One region of the Cellulosilyticum sp. ST5 genome, then DNA from elsewhere that is predicted to be linked to it. Evidence: predicted binding sites of a transcription regulator. Region 1 holds the regulator's gene; each other region holds the start of a gene.
What was found. The regulator Rex, encoded in region 1, represses fermentation and respiration genes when NADH is low (regulators of the CRP and FNR family bind a similar motif). The targets are predictions, from matches to a motif close to ATTGTTAANTANTTAACAAT.
Positions count from the first base shown of each region.

Region 2: serC (3-phosphoserine/phosphohydroxythreonine transaminase) is a predicted target of Rex. The motif match lies at 2,473-2,492, and genes of this name have one in related genera.
Region 3: QTL86_RS22345 (DUF3796 domain-containing protein) is a predicted target of Rex. The motif match lies at 2,743-2,762, and genes of this name have one in related genera.

Region 1 covers NZ_CP132338.1:362,205-367,370, forward strand. Annotated here, with positions in the region: gene QTL86_RS01700 (hypothetical protein) at 1-511, shown strand, start outside; gene abc-f (ribosomal protection-like ABC-F family protein) at 579-2,489, opposite strand; gene QTL86_RS01710 (redox-sensing transcriptional repressor Rex) at 2,634-3,317, shown strand; gene QTL86_RS01715 (DEAD/DEAH box helicase) at 4,443-5,166, shown strand, end outside.
Region 2 covers NZ_CP132338.1:1,471,146-1,476,311, forward strand. Annotated here, with positions in the region: gene QTL86_RS07290 (ATP-binding protein) at 1-62, opposite strand, end outside; gene QTL86_RS07295 (phosphoglycerate dehydrogenase) at 168-1,325, opposite strand; gene serC (3-phosphoserine/phosphohydroxythreonine transaminase) at 1,337-2,416, opposite strand; gene argF (ornithine carbamoyltransferase) at 2,612-3,547, opposite strand; gene QTL86_RS07310 (pseudouridine synthase) at 3,755-4,483, opposite strand; gene QTL86_RS07315 (RsmF rRNA methyltransferase first C-terminal domain-containing protein) at 4,493-5,166, opposite strand, start outside.
Region 3 covers NZ_CP132338.1:4,669,736-4,674,901, forward strand. Annotated here, with positions in the region: gene QTL86_RS22330 (QueT transporter family protein) at 1-190, opposite strand, end outside; gene QTL86_RS22335 (stalk domain-containing protein) at 470-1,804, shown strand; gene QTL86_RS22340 (helix-turn-helix transcriptional regulator) at 1,906-2,106, opposite strand; gene QTL86_RS22345 (DUF3796 domain-containing protein) at 2,109-2,567, opposite strand; SAM riboswitch class I at 2,832-2,945, shown strand; gene QTL86_RS22350 (hypothetical protein) at 3,238-3,411, shown strand; gene QTL86_RS22355 (YezD family protein) at 3,416-3,556, shown strand; gene QTL86_RS22360 (methionine ABC transporter ATP-binding protein) at 3,687-4,478, shown strand; gene QTL86_RS22365 (methionine ABC transporter permease) at 4,475-5,166, shown strand, end outside.

The DNA.
Region 1 (5,166 bases):
TGTGAATCTTCAATTAGATCGTAAGGATTTTACTGAGATAGATGCTGGGTATAAAATAGGTGAAGATGCTTCTTACATTTATAAGCTTAAATATGATGGGATTTATAGCTTAGATAAAGGAACAAAGCAATCCCACCTATTAACACAGGTATTTCCAATGTTTTGGTATGACGATTATAAGGAGATTTCAGCAAGACAATTAGGGGACTGGATTTACTTTAATGACTATGCTGTTTATCCAACGGACTCAGAATATAGTAACCGAGCTGAGATGCCAGATGTGATGTTTCGGGTCAATGTCAAAACAAAACAAAGACAACAAATGGAAGATGACCTCCGATACATCAACTACTATGTATCGGATACAAGAGAAATGGATGATGAAGGCTATTTCTATTTCGCATATACCAAGGAAGGAGACAATCAGATTATCAAATTAAAAGATAGTTTAGAAGTAATCAAAGTTATTGAGACTTCCTCTTATATTAAGCAGCTAGAGTACTTAAAATAATAAACAAAATAAAAGACCTAATAAAAATAGCTGATAAAAGACATTCTCTTTTATCAGCTATTTTTATTTAAAGTTCTTCACTTAAGCTTTCCCACTCTTCGTAGTACTTAGAAATGATTGCGTTAAGCTTTTCTTTTTCTTCAAGTAAGCATCTGCTTTTATCATAGTTACTGTAGACTTCCTCTAGGCAAAGCTGGGCGTCAATATCAGCTATTTTTTCTTCAGCTTCGCTAATAGCTGTTTCTAGCTTGGCCATTTGGTTTTGAATACGGCGTATTCTGGTTTGCTCTTCTTTTTGCTTTTGCCAATCTTCTTTATTAGTGGTAGCAGCAGTAGCTTCTTCTACAACAACGCTGGTTTGCTGAGTAGCTGAAGCAGCAAGCTCCTTTTTCTTTTCTATATAATAATCATAGTCTCCTAAATATTCCATGGTGCCGTCTTTAGACATATCAATGATTTTACTTGCTGTTTGATTGATAAAATAACGGTCATGGGAAACATAAAGGACAGTGCCTTCATAGTTTAATATGGCACTTTCTAGAATTTCCTTTGAAAGAATATCTAAGTGGTTAGTCGGCTCATCTAAGATGAGAAAATTGGCTTTAGAAAGCATGATTTTGGCTAATGCGACACGGCCTTTTTCACCACCGCTTAAGCTACTAATGGGTTTAAAAACATCATCATTCGTAAAGAGAAAAGCAGCCAGTACATTACGGATTTCTCCATTTTTAAGTTCTGGGAAAGTACCTTGGATTTCTTCCATAATGGTGTTAGAAGTATCTAAGGTAGCATGTTCTTGATCGTAATAGCCTACAATAACATTGCTTCCTAATTTTAGGGTACCCGTTGTAGGAGTCATTTGATCTAAAATCATACGAAAAACAGTGGTTTTACCAACGCCATTAGGACCTACGAGAGCTACTTTATCCCCTTTTTTGATTTCCATATTCATATGACTAAAAATCGGGCTGGTATCAAAGGTTTTACTTAATTCACTAATGCTTAAGACATCATTGCCACTTACAACTCTTGGGGTGAGCACCAGCTGCATAGGTTTATTATCAATCATTGGCATATCCATGACTTCTACTTTTTCTAAAGCTTTTTCACGGCTACGAGCACGTTTAATAGATTTTTCCCTGTTAAATTGTTTTAGCTTAGCAATAACCGCTTGTTGGTGAGCAATTTCCTTTTGCTGTTTTTCAAAGTGTTTCATAGCCACTTCATATTCTTTTTCACTTTTGATGATGTAGTCGCTGTAGTTACCGTTGTAAACAAAGCTACGTCCAAATTCTAAGTGAACGACTTTAGTGACGATTTTATCTAAGAAGTAACGGTCATGGGAAATAATAAGGACAGCACCTTTATAGCTACGTAAAAAGCCTTCTAGCCATTCGATAGCTTCAATGTCTAAATGGTTGGTAGGTTCGTCTAAGAGTAATAAACTAGGCTCTTGAAGTAGGAGCTTACCTAGAGCGACACGGTTTTTTTGTCCACCTGATAAAATAGACACTGGTTTATCATAAATGGTTTCATCAAAGCCTAAGCCTTTGAGAACGCCTTTGACTAAACTTTTGTATTCATAACCCTTACTATTTTCAAATACCATACGTTCAGCATCATATTTATGAATGAGTTCTAAAGAACCGGTCTTAGCGATTTCAGCTTCCATGGCATGAAGTTTTTCTTCTAAGGCAATAACTTCATCAAATACATGTAGGAGTTCCTCATAGACGGTAGCTGTAGAATCTAACTCCATATGTTGTTTTAAGTAACCTATGGTGCAGTCTTTAGTAGAAGTAATGGTACCTTCATCTGGTTCTAATTCCTTAGTTAGAATTTTAAAAAGGGTGGTTTTACCTACACCATTATTTCCTATTAAAGCTACTTTCTCATGGTCTTCGATATGAAAACTAATATTTTTTAAGATTTCTCGGTCAATAAATGTTTTCTTGATATTGCTACATGAAATAATCATAATATCCTCCTTGTAACGCCTTTTATTATTTTAGCAAATAAAAGCGCAAATTGAAAGAAAAGGGGCCAATAATCTACATTGACAAAAAAAAAACTTAAATGCTATACTAGGGTTATGAGTTTGCGTATATGAGGAGATGAGAAGGTGACGGAAGAAAGAAAGATTTCTATGAATGTAATACGGAGATTGCCACGTTATTACAGATATCTGGGAGAATTGTTACAAAAAGGAGTAACCAAAATCTCCTCCAGAGAATTAAGTGAGAAGATGAATGTGACCGCATCACAAATTCGTCAAGACCTTAACAATTTTGGAGGCTTTGGGCAACAGGGTTACGGATACAATGTGGAGTACTTGCATACAGAGATAGGAAAGATATTAGGACTTCACCAAAACTATAAAATGATTATTGTAGGCGTAGGTAACTTAGGACAAGCTATTGCTAATTCAACATCATTTAGTAAAAGAGGCTTTAAGTTAATCGGTTTATTTGACGTTAATCCAAGACTAATTGGTATGAGCATACACGGGGTAGAAGTACAAGATATTGACAAAATGGAGCAGTTCGTAAAAGAAAATGAAGTAGAAATTGCTATTTTAACAATGCCAAAAACAAGAGTAAAAGAGACAGCTGAGAGTTTAGCAAAATGGGGGATAAAAGGCTTATGGAACTTCTCACCTGTGGATTTATTCGTACCAGATACAGTACAAGTTGAAAATGTACACCTTTCTCATTCATTAATGACTTTGGCTTATAAGATTAATGAGGCTGAGGTTGAAAGAGAGAAGAAAGATAAGAGTGAGAGTATAGGGCAAATTGAAGAATAAAATGTGGGCTTAATGGATTTCTTTGGGAATGATGTTGAGTGGGGTGCAGTATAAAAGAGTGAATAAAGAAATGCCTGTGAGGCTTTTGTTGGGAAAACAGAAGGCTTATGGGCATTTTTTTGCGTTTAAAGAGATAGATCTTTAGGTAACAGGGGAGTAAAGGCGAAAAAGTGAGAACAAAGATAAAGTGAACGTTTCCTTTTGTAAGTAAGTTGCGATCAGAAGCTAATGGGAAGAAATGAGAGGGATGGCTACCCTCCGGGGTTCCGCTCCGTATTTTCGCAGGCACTAAGCTCATTTTTTTGATGAACGGTCGAAACTCGCTGGCGCTCAAACAGTCTCCCTAAAACCCATCAAAAAAATTCGCTAAGTGCCTGCTGAAAATACTCGCAAGTCACCCCTTGAGGACAGCCATCCCTCTCATTTCCATCAGCTTTCTGGCGTAAAGATGCTTTTTATAAAAAGAATAACTTAGATAATGTCGAAAATAGACGAACCCTTTTTGTTGTTATATGTATTTTATTAAGAGTACAATAAGTCTATAAAAGAATAGGCATGAATAGTGTTATAGAGGGAGAGGGTTATTTCGCGTTGTTTTTGTGTAAATTGTATGGGTGTGTTTATAATAAAATAAATTGGTTTATTAATACTTTGTGGCACTGTATATGGATAATTAAACTTAGAGAAATAATGACAATATGTAAGAGAAAAGGAATAACTATTTTTATATGTTTACTGTTGGGTAAGTTATTGTTAATAAAACAAAAAAGTGGATGTAGGAAATGGATATTTATTTATATTCATGATGTTCAACAGAAGAAAACAAGTAGGATATTAATAAATAAAAAGAGAATTTAAGAAGTGAGAACGAAAAGGATATCTATTGTTCATATGAAAGTGGAACTAGGATAGGCATAGTAGGAGCGAATAGATTACTAGGTAAGAAGGTGACTGGATATACAATTGTTATAATAAAAGTATCATGAATTATTAGAAGTACAAAGCAGTTATGTGAGATTATAGAAATGATTAAAATATTGGTATTTATAAAGAATAGAATTTGTGCATAAGAGAGTAAAGAAGGGGGATAAATTATTGGATGAGTATAGCAATATTAAAGCAAAAGTGAGAGACTACCAAAGGCATGCTATAGATACCATTGAGAAATATTTAAGTTCTGATTCACAGAAACAAGCACTTATAAAAATGCCTACAGGAACAGGGAAAACAGGTGTTATTGCAGTTGCATCTCATATGAGTATGGGGAATATATTGATAATCGTTCCGAATGCGATACTTCCAGAACAAATTAAATATGAAATAGAAGATGCATTTTGGGAAAAAATAAATTGTAATAATATAACTAATAAAAAAGATATTAAAATAATTAAGGAAGATGATACATTAGAATATATAGAACATATAAATATGCAGATTTTGATTATTACTATTCAAAGGTTATTAATTCTTAGTAAGGAGAAAAAAACAAATAGCTTTAGTAGACTAGTACAGTGCACAAAGGCTATCTTTTTTGATGAAGGACATAGGGAGTTAGCAGAAATATGGGCAATAGTAATTAAGGAATTTAAGTGTAAGAAAGTTTTATTTACTGCAACCCCATATAGAAATGATAAGGCATTATTTAATATAGATGAGCAATTTGTTTATAGGTATTCAATACAAGAAGCATTACATGATAAGTCAATATGTAATATCAAATTTGAAAAGTTGCACACTAGATTAAGGGAAAAAAATACAATAGATGAGTTGATTGATTTTATAATTAATTTAGTAGATAAACAAGACAAAAGAATATTAATTAGAATGGAAAACAAATATTCTATTGAAA
Region 2 (5,166 bases), 1.1 Mb from region 1:
TCAGCATGCGCTCTGATACTATTTTGAGCAATATCTAGTATATGTAAAGACAAATCCTGCATATTGAACCTCCTCTTTGAATACCTCTTTATTTCTTTTCAATAAAAGAAAGGAACTAAGAGTCCTCTTAATTCCTTTCTTTACCTTCTAAGTTTATATATGACTTATTATTTAGTTAATATACGTACTTTAATGACATTATCAACACTTTCAATTCTTTGAATATCCTCCTCAGAAATGCTAGTGTCTGTATCAATTAAAGTATAGGCATAGTCACCACGGCTTCTATTAGTCATATCTTGAATATTGATACCTTGTTCAGCAATAATAGCTGTAATTTTGCCTAAAATTGCTGGCGTGTTTTTATGAGCAATAGCAAGTCTAGCGCTTGTATTCCAAATCATAGAACATTCAGGGTAATTAACAGAGTGCGTGATATTTCCTTGTTCTAAATAATCTTTAATTTCTTTAACTGCCATAACTGCGCAGTTTTCTTCAGATTCTTCTGTTGATGCGCCTAAATGAGGAATAGCAATAATGTTTTCTTGATTAAGAACATCTTCTACAGGAAAATCTGTCACATACTTAGCTACCTTACCTTCAGCAATGGCTACCTTCATATCCTCATTTTGAACAAGTGTATCTCTAGAGAAATTAAGAACAGCTACGCCTGTCTTCATTTTATCAAAAGCTTCTTTATTGAGCATGTGTTTTGTGCTATCCAAAAGAGGCACATGTATTGTAATATAGTCTGCTTCAGCATAAATTTCATCTAAAGTATTAGCATGCTTAATATGACGTGAAAGCCCCCATGCAGCATCTACTGAAATATAGGGATCATAGCCGATGACTTCCATTCCTAAAGCTTGTGCGGCATTAGCTACCATAACACCAATAGCACCCAGACCAATAACACCTAGCTTTTTACCAAGAATTTCTCCACCGCCAAAAGCACCCTTACCTTTTTCTACTGTTTTAGCTACATCTGATTCTAAGGTTTTAGCCCAATTAATGCCATCTACAACTTTTCTAGAAGCAAGTAAAAGACCACACAGTACTAACTCTTTTACTGCATTTGCATTAGCTCCTGGTGTATTAAATACAACAATCCCCTTTTCTGCATAAGCTTCAATAGGAATGTTGTTAACACCTGCTCCCGCTCTAGCAACAGCTTTAACACTTTCTGGTAAAACCATATCATGCATTTTTGCACTTCTTACAAGAATGGCATCAGCATTATTTAATTCATCAGATACCTTGTAAGCATCTCCGAGTAACGCTAAACCATTTTGTGAAATCTTATTTAAAGTATGAACTGTATACAAAACGTTCCCCCCTAGTTTTCACTTTCAAATTTCTTCATAAATTCTACTAATTTTTGTACACCTTCAAGTGTCATAGCATTATAAATGCTAGCACGCATACCACCTACACTTCTATGTCCTTTTAGATTTACAAAACCAGCAGCTGTTGCTTCTTTTACAAATTTAGCATCTAGCTCCTCATTACCTGTTACAAAAGTAACATTCATTAAAGAACGGTCTTCTTTATTGGCTGTTCCTTTAAACATTTTTGATTCATCTAAATAGTTATAAAGCACTGCTGCTTTTTCTTTATTTCTCTTTTCTAAAGCAGCTACTCCACCTTGTGCTTCAATCCATTCAAACATCAGTTTAAGCATATAAATACCATAAGTTGGTGGTGTATTATACATGGATTCATTTTCTACCATTAATTGATAATTAAGCATTGATGGTACAGTTTCTTTGGCATGACCAACGAGGTCTTCACGAATAATAACTAGTGTTACACCTGCAGGTCCTAAATTCTTTTGTGCGCCTGCATAAATAATACCAAAACGACTTACATCAACTTGTTCTGATAAAATACATGAAGACATATCTGCTACTAATGGCACATTACCAGTATCAGGATACTCATGATATTTTGTTCCATAAATCGTGTTATTAGCACAAATATAAGCATAATCTGCTTCTGAATCAAATTGATCTTTTGTTACTTTTGGTATGTAAGCATATTTATCTGCTTTTGAAGAAGCGACAACATTAACCTTTCCAAACTTTTGAGCCTCTTTAAGTGCTTTAGATGCGAACATACCAGACTCAATATAATCAGCTTTATATGAATTTCTCATTAAGTTTAATGGAATCATGGCAAACTGAAGGGATGCACCACCTTGTAAAAATAACACTTTATAATTGTCAGGAATGTTCATAATTTCTCTGAGTTTTGCTTCAGCGCCTTTGATAATTGCGTCATAAGGTTTCGAACGATGACTCATCTCCATAACACTCATACCGCTATCTCCATAGCATACAAGTTCTTTTTGAGCTTTTTCAAGTACTTCTAGTGGCAATGCACCAGGTCCTGCTGAAAAATTAAATACACGCATGATACCCCTCCTATAATTTTAAAAATAATCTCCACATTATATCTAATGTTTATAAAATTATATTTAATTTATTAAAAATAGTCAATGTAAAATTTTACACATAATTTTAACATATGATTTTTTGTCATAACTCAGATTCATATTCCCTCTAAATTTTTGTCTATTTATACAGTTTTTATATCATTGCATTGTTTCAGATTAGCTTAAAGTTGCTACCATGACGGCTTTAATAGTATGCATACGATTTTCTGCTTCATCAAATACAACAGAATAACTGCTTTCAAACACCTCTTCCGTCACCTCATAGCCCTTCACTGCAGGCAAACAATGCATGAAAATCATGTTTGGATTTTCAACTTTTGCAATAAGCGCCTCATTCACTTGATAAGGTTTTAAAAGTGCAATGCGTTCCTTAGCTTTATTTTCTTCTCCCATAGAACACCAAACATCTGTATAAATCACATCTGCACCTTTCACAGCTTCAACAGACTCTGTAATTTCTACTTTGGAACCAGAAAGCTTTGCATAACCCTCACAAACTTTTACATGGTTTTCTTCTGGCCATAAAGATTTTGGTGCAATAATCGTAATATCTACTCCCATCTTTGTGCAACCAATTAATAAGCTATTGCCCATATTATTACGTCCATCTCCTATGAAAACGAATTTCTTTCCTTTTAGTTCGCCTAAATGTTCTTTCATAGTCAATAAATCTGCTAAAATCTGTGTTGGATGATACAGGTCTGTTAAACCGTTATAAACAGGTACACCACTGTACTTAGCTAAATCAGTTACAACTTCTTGTGAGAAACCTCTGAATTCTATGGCATCAAATAAGCGCCCTAATACACGTGCTGTATCAGCTACACTTTCTTTATGACCTAATTGAATGTCGTTCTTTCCTAGATATTCTGGATGTGCACCTTCATCTACACAAGCTACAGTAAAAGCACAACGTGTACGTGTAGAAGGTTTTTCAAAAATAAGAGCTACATTTTTTCCTGTAAGTAGGTCTCCTTTTATGCCCATTCTTTTTTTATTTTTTAATTCGCCTGCTAAAGTTAATAAGTAATTAATTTGTTCTGACGAAAAATCATGTAATGTCAAAAAAGATTTTCCTTTTAATCCAAACATTTTTATTCCCCCTTAAGTAATCTTTATAAATATATTTATAATTATACATACAATTAATAAAAATTCAACTTTTTATTAATAAAAACTTTTTATACTTCTGTTGAAATAAACGGCCTACTCTCTAAATACTAAAAACACCTTTTCTTGAAAGCTTTATAAACAAAAAATGATTAACATACTTAACTGTCTGCTAATCATTTTCTTAACTTATTGAGTTTGTGTAAGTAAATCCAATTCTTCTTTTGTAAGGGTGCGGTAATTCCCTAAACTTAAATCTTCTGGCAACTCAAGTCCACCCATTTTAATACGTTTCAAATAGACGACTTCTTTTCCAACTGCCTGAACCATACGTTTTACCTGATGAAACTTTCCTTCGTGGATAGTCACATAAATTTCTGATTCCTCATCACTTCTGATAATTTCTAGTTTTCCTGGTGCATACTTTGTACCATCAGTTAAAGTGATTCCTTCAGCAAACATTTTTATGTCCTCTTCTGTCATTTTGCCAGCCACCCTAGCATAGTAGATCTTATCAACATGACGTTTAGGAGAAAGTAAACCATGAGCCATCTTGCCATCATTTGTTAAAATTAGTAGGCCTTCCGTATCTTTATCTAGTCTTCCTACTGGAAAAACTTCTTTATTCTGATCTCTTTCCTCTAATAGGTCTAAAACTGTTTGATCACGTCCATCTTCTGTTGCTGTAATATAACCTCTGGGTTTATTCAGTATAAAGTGATAAAACTCTTGGTAATCCATTCTTTCACCATTTACTTCTACTATACTTGTTAGAGGGTTAACAGCTGTTTCGGGTTTTATAATGACTTGGCCATCTACCTTAACTTTTTTACCTCTGATTACCTTTTGAACGGTACTACGAGTCCCATAACCTACATGTACTAAATATTTATCTAAACGTATCTTTTTTCCACTCATTTTTTCCACCTATACCATTCTCCAAGTTGCTGGATATTGATTTTTGAGCCTTCCGTCTTGAGCCTTTACCCATCCTAAAGGCTGATCATCTACACAAATAACATGATACCCTTTATGTGCCTCATGTAAAAGCGTTTCTCCTTTTAAATAACGTATAACTTCTTCATCTGTACTTTTATAACAGATAGTATTTTTAAACGTTTCTTTTCCATAAGCTAACACTAAGGCATGCCCTGGATCAAAACGCTTATTTTTAATTTCACCCAGTAATACCCCACATCTAATCACACGAATACCCATTAAAGGTGGATTGTCTGATGGGACTTGGTACAATTTCCCCTTAATCTCTACAACAGGTAAATCCTCAGGTAAATAGGTTTGTTCCTTTAAAAAGGCGTACGCTTCAGAATAATCCTTTAATCTTTTATAAAGCTGTGGTTTATATGATAATTCATGATTTTTATTTTCACGCTTTAATAAACAAACGAAATGTCCTTCACCTTCTATATGATGAGGCCATAATCTTAATGCTCCCTTTAAACTAGCTGGAGCATCTATCCACTCAGGTTTACCTTCTTGTATCCCTCCTACAGGCAATAACGGCACTACTTTAAAATCTGAATGCTTTTTTAAAAACGCACCAATCATCCCTTCATTTTCTTCAGGTGAAAAAGTACACGTAG
Region 3 (5,166 bases), 550 kb from region 1:
AATTGGCGAGACCAAGTGGGAAAACTAGGAACGGAAAGAAATATGATAGGGCGTACATACTCGTAGCAATACGGATTTGATAAGCCCCAAAAGAAAAGCTTTGCGTAAAATACAAAATGACGATATAAAGCGCCATGAGCATAGAAGAAAAAACTAATTTTTGTGTTTTACTTAAGTTTGTCATATTCATAAACGTTCACCTCCAAATTAAATTCACAACAACATAAGTTGTCCCTAGTTTTGTTTTTAGACAGGATGGTCTCGAACTGTCTTATTAATTTAAGGCGTACCCTTACATCATATGTCAAAATAATAAAATATACAACATTATTTCTTTTTACTCCAATAAAAATAACAACTTATGAACAAAATGAAATGCACAAATGAGAGTATGCTATAATGAATTATCTTTAAAATGCGAAGGTTTTAATCATTTTTTCTAGGGTTATTTATAAAAAGGAGGAAAAAGATGAAAGCAAGGAAGATGTTAGCTATACTTTTAGGAATGTTGGTGGCAATACCATCAGGAGCTGTTATGGCACAGAAACCAGTAAGTGTTACGATTAATAACGAAAATGTAGTTTTTAAAGATGTAGCTCCTTTCATTGATAGTAATAATCGTACCTTAGTACCACTGCGTTTTATTAGTGAAGAGCTTGGCGCTCAGGTAGAATGGGACCAAGTATCTGGAACGGCTACTATTATGAAAGACAATATGAAGGTGATTTTAACGGTGGGACAAACCACAATGATAGTAAATGGAAAGACTAAAGAAATGGATACCAAGGCAACTATGCAAGACGGTCGTCTGTTTGTACCTGTTAAATATATTGGGGAACTACTTAATGTAGAAGTTAAGTGGCTTGCTAAAGAGAATACAGTAGCGATTACGCCAGGTATTACAAGCGATGCAGTAGTAGCTAAAGTGGGCGACTTAACGATAACAGCAAAAGAGATATTGACTCAATTAGATTATGAAATGATGATGATTCAATATCAATATCAATACGATGATAGCTTTTTTGAAACAGAGGAAGCTAAACAGTATATGGAGCAGCGCAAGGGAGAGCTTGTTGATTATATTATTAAGAACAAAGTGGCACTCATTAAGGGAAGAGAACTTAAGTTAGAGCCTACAGTGACAGAAGTAAATAATGAATTTAACAAAACTAAGGAAGATTATGAGACAGCAGCAGAATTTGAAAAAGCTTTAGTAAATAGTGGCTTAACAGCAGAGGGTTATAAAACTCAGATTAAAGATAGTCTAACGATTTCCAATGTTGCTAAATACATTAGTAAGAACATCCCTGTTACCGATGCTGAAATTAAGGCATATTATGAGAGCAATAGTGGAAACTATACAATGGCACCAGGTGCTGAAATGGCACATATTTTAGTTGCAACGGAGGAAGAAGCTAAGGCTATTAAAGCAGAATATGATAAAGATACAAGCTTTGCAGAGCTTGCTAAAAAGTATGGTACAGACGGGACTAAAGATACTGGAGGAGAACTAGGTTATATCGCATATGATTCAAGTTATTATGATCAGGACTTCTTAAATGGAGCAAAGACTTTAGAAGAAGGGCAAGTATCAAACCCAGTTAAAACCCAATTTGGTTGGCATTTAATAAAAGTTTTAAATGTACATAAAGAAGCTTATAAGGTGCCGTTAGAAGAAATAAAAGAAGACCTTAAAAACATTATCATTTCTGAAAAAGCAACTGAATTTATTTATAGTCAATTAGATGAATGGGGTAAAGAAATGACTATTGAGAAATATGAGGATGTGATTAATAAGCTTTAGGGCCTGCTAGACAATACTAAGGAGATTAATATAATTTTTCCTCCAAACAATAAAAAGAAATACCCATGGATATAAGTGGGTATTTCTTTTTGGGTTAATCTCTAATCAAAAATAAAAATCTCTTCAATCGGGGTATTTACAGCTTTTGAAATATCTATTGCTAACTTTAAAGAAGGATTATATCTCCCTGCCTCCAATCTCATTATAGTTTCACGTCTTACACCAACTTGTTCTGCTAACTGTTCTTGCGTTAGGTCTTGTAATAGTCGGTATTTCTTTAGAGTGCATTTAAATTCTGCCATACTTATTCCTCGTGTTCAAAGCGATATAATAAATATTGTTGCAAAAAGACTGAAAGGCCAAATGCTAATCCAATAAGAGCTATTAAAAAGCTTATTACTAACTCGGTTTTTTCCAGCTTTAGTACAAATACAAGGGTTAAGAATATAATCATCATCATAGAAATCTTATTTGCTAGGGCTTCTGCGCGATAAGCATTTACCTTAAATCGCTCGTCTATCAGCGTGTTGGACATCTTACCTTCATAATAGAAGCTGAAAAGGCCAAAGAATGCAAAAAAGAATAATGGAAAAGGTATATCAGTTAAATCTGGTAAAAATCCTAGAAAACCAAGCAACCCACAAAAACCTAATAAACCTAATTTGGGGTTTATTTTTCGAGTATAAGTGCGTTCTGTGTCGGTAGTTGAGTCATACAATAAGTTACTACTCCAAAATCGCTTGAACCTACTTTTTATATTCATAAAAGCTCCTCACTTTATGCGATATAATTGTATCTTTATGATATAAATATATCACATAAAAATAATAGTTTCAATAAAAATAGGTAGGATGATTTATAAGAAGCTTAGTGTATACCTCTCTAAAGCGATATATACCATATGTATAGCCATACAAAACAAATTAATAAAAATAAATATTAAAAATATATTGACAATAAAAAGCGACGAGAATATAATGCAATTAATAAAAGTAAAAATATAGAATTACCAGGAAATAATAAATTTTTCTTATCCAGAGAGGCAGAGGGACTGGCCCGATGATGCCCGGCAACCTGAAAGATAGCATAATATCTTTCAAGGTGCTAATTCCTACAAACTTTTAAGTTTGAGAGATGAGAAAGTGTAGATACCTCGATATATAGGTGCCACTTTCTTATCTAAGAAAGTGGCATTTTCTATAGTCTAGGAAAGTTCTACTTTTGTATAAAAATAGAACTTTCCTAGACTATAAGGGGTGCAGGGGAAGTATTCCCTGCCGTATTCAGGAGGGTGCTCAGCTGACATGTTTTTTTGTCAGCGCCGAAGGGAACCTAGGGTTCCCTAGCGGAAGAAATGTGGATGATAGTCCACTTTCTTGTTGCATAGGAAATATTAGAGTTTTCTTGGTTGAATAAGGAGGAGAATCAATCATATGGAGTTAGCTACAGACTATAGAGATCAAGTATGGCATACAAAAAAATTAGAGAAAGTCTTAGAAGACATATTGTCAACCATAGAAAACGGAAGCTTAACAGTCGTTATACAAGATGAGTATGCCATTCAGATTAATGTAAAAAATAATTATATCTATGCAGGAGGTGAATAGAGCAATGCCCGATAAGAATAACCAAGAAGAGGTAAAGAAAGTATTGCAAATTATAGAAACAATAAAATATGGATCTGTAACTGTAATGATTCAAGATGGGAAGATTGTTCAAATAGAAAAAAATGAAAAATTACGTATTAAATAATCTGTTAACTAGAAGAACTAGAGGCTGATTATTATTCTTAACAAGGGAATAATAATTGGCCTTTTATTGTATTCAAGAAATGAGGATTTTTTATTGAACTTACCATGCAAGTGGGAAAAGAGGTGATAGAATGAGTGACGCATTTATTAGCATAACAGATTTACACAAATCGTATGTGAGTCAAGGACAATATATCGAAGTTTTAAAGGGGATTAATTTAGAGATTACAAAAGGAGATATTTTTGGAATAGTAGGTTTTAGCGGGGCTGGAAAGTCAACCTTAGTAAGATGCTTAAATCGATTAGAAGAACCTGATTATGGAGAAATCAAAATTGATGGAAAGAATATTACACTTTTATCAAAGAAAGCACTTAATATCCAACGGCAAAAGATAGGGATGATCTTTCAAAACTTCAATCTATTTGAAAGCAAAACCGTTTATCAAAATGTAGCATATCCCTTGAAACTTGTGGGCTATGATAAGAAGCAGATTAAAACAAGAGTTAAAGAAATACTTGAGCTAGTGGGTTTAAGTGACAAGATAAATGCTTATCCAGGGCAACTTTCAGGAGGACAAAAGCAAAGGGTGGGAATTGCAAGAGCTCTTGCCAATAATCCAGATGTACTTCTAAGTGATGAAGCCACTAGTGCATTAGATCCCCAAACTACTGTTTCTGTTCTAGAGCTTTTAAAAAAAATTAATGATAAGTTAGGGATTACCATTGTTCTTATTACCCATGAACTAGAGGTGATTAAGTATATCTGTCAAAACATGGCTATTTTAGAGGAGGGGGAGTTGATTGAACAAGGCGAAGTGAGAAATATCTTTTTAAATCCTCAAAGCAGTACAGGTAAATTATTTATCAAAATCCACTCAGAATTTCAAAGAAATGATTGGGTAAAGGAAGGTGAGGGCATTTGAGTTTATATAAGCATTCTGTATGGGAAGTGATTCAAAGTACATTTACGAAACCTATATGGGATACAATTTGGCCAGCACTTGGAGATACCCTTTATATGGTTATTATCTCTACGCTATTTACATTAATCATTGGACTTATGCTAGGGCTCATATTAGTTCTAACCAGCAAGGAAGGTTTACATCCGGTTCCTTGGATCAGCCGTTTATTAGGAATAACCATTAACTGCTTAAGATCCATGCCTCAAATGATAGTCATTATACTCATGCTTCCCATAGCAAGGTTAATTGTAGGTAAAGCCTATGGGACTAATGCATGTATTATTGCTTTGGTTGCAAGTTGTGTTCCTATGTTTGCAAGATTAGTAGAAAGTAGCTTATTAGAGGTTGAAAAAGGAAAAGTGGAAGCTGCTAGAGCAATGGGGGCTGGGAATATTCACATCTTACTTACTGTTATGCTACCTGAAGCACTGCCATCACTTATTAGAGCTTTCACCGTGGCTGTTATAGCAGTGATTTCGATGACTGCTTTAGCAGGTAGTTTTGGAGCAGGAGGCATAGGAGACATCGCAGTAAGGTTTGGCTTTAATAGATTCCAACATGACATTTTATTAGCAACAGTGTTGGTGTTAATTGTGATTGTGCAGCTAGTTCAAGTAGCAGGGGATTTTATATCTAAATTACTTTTGAA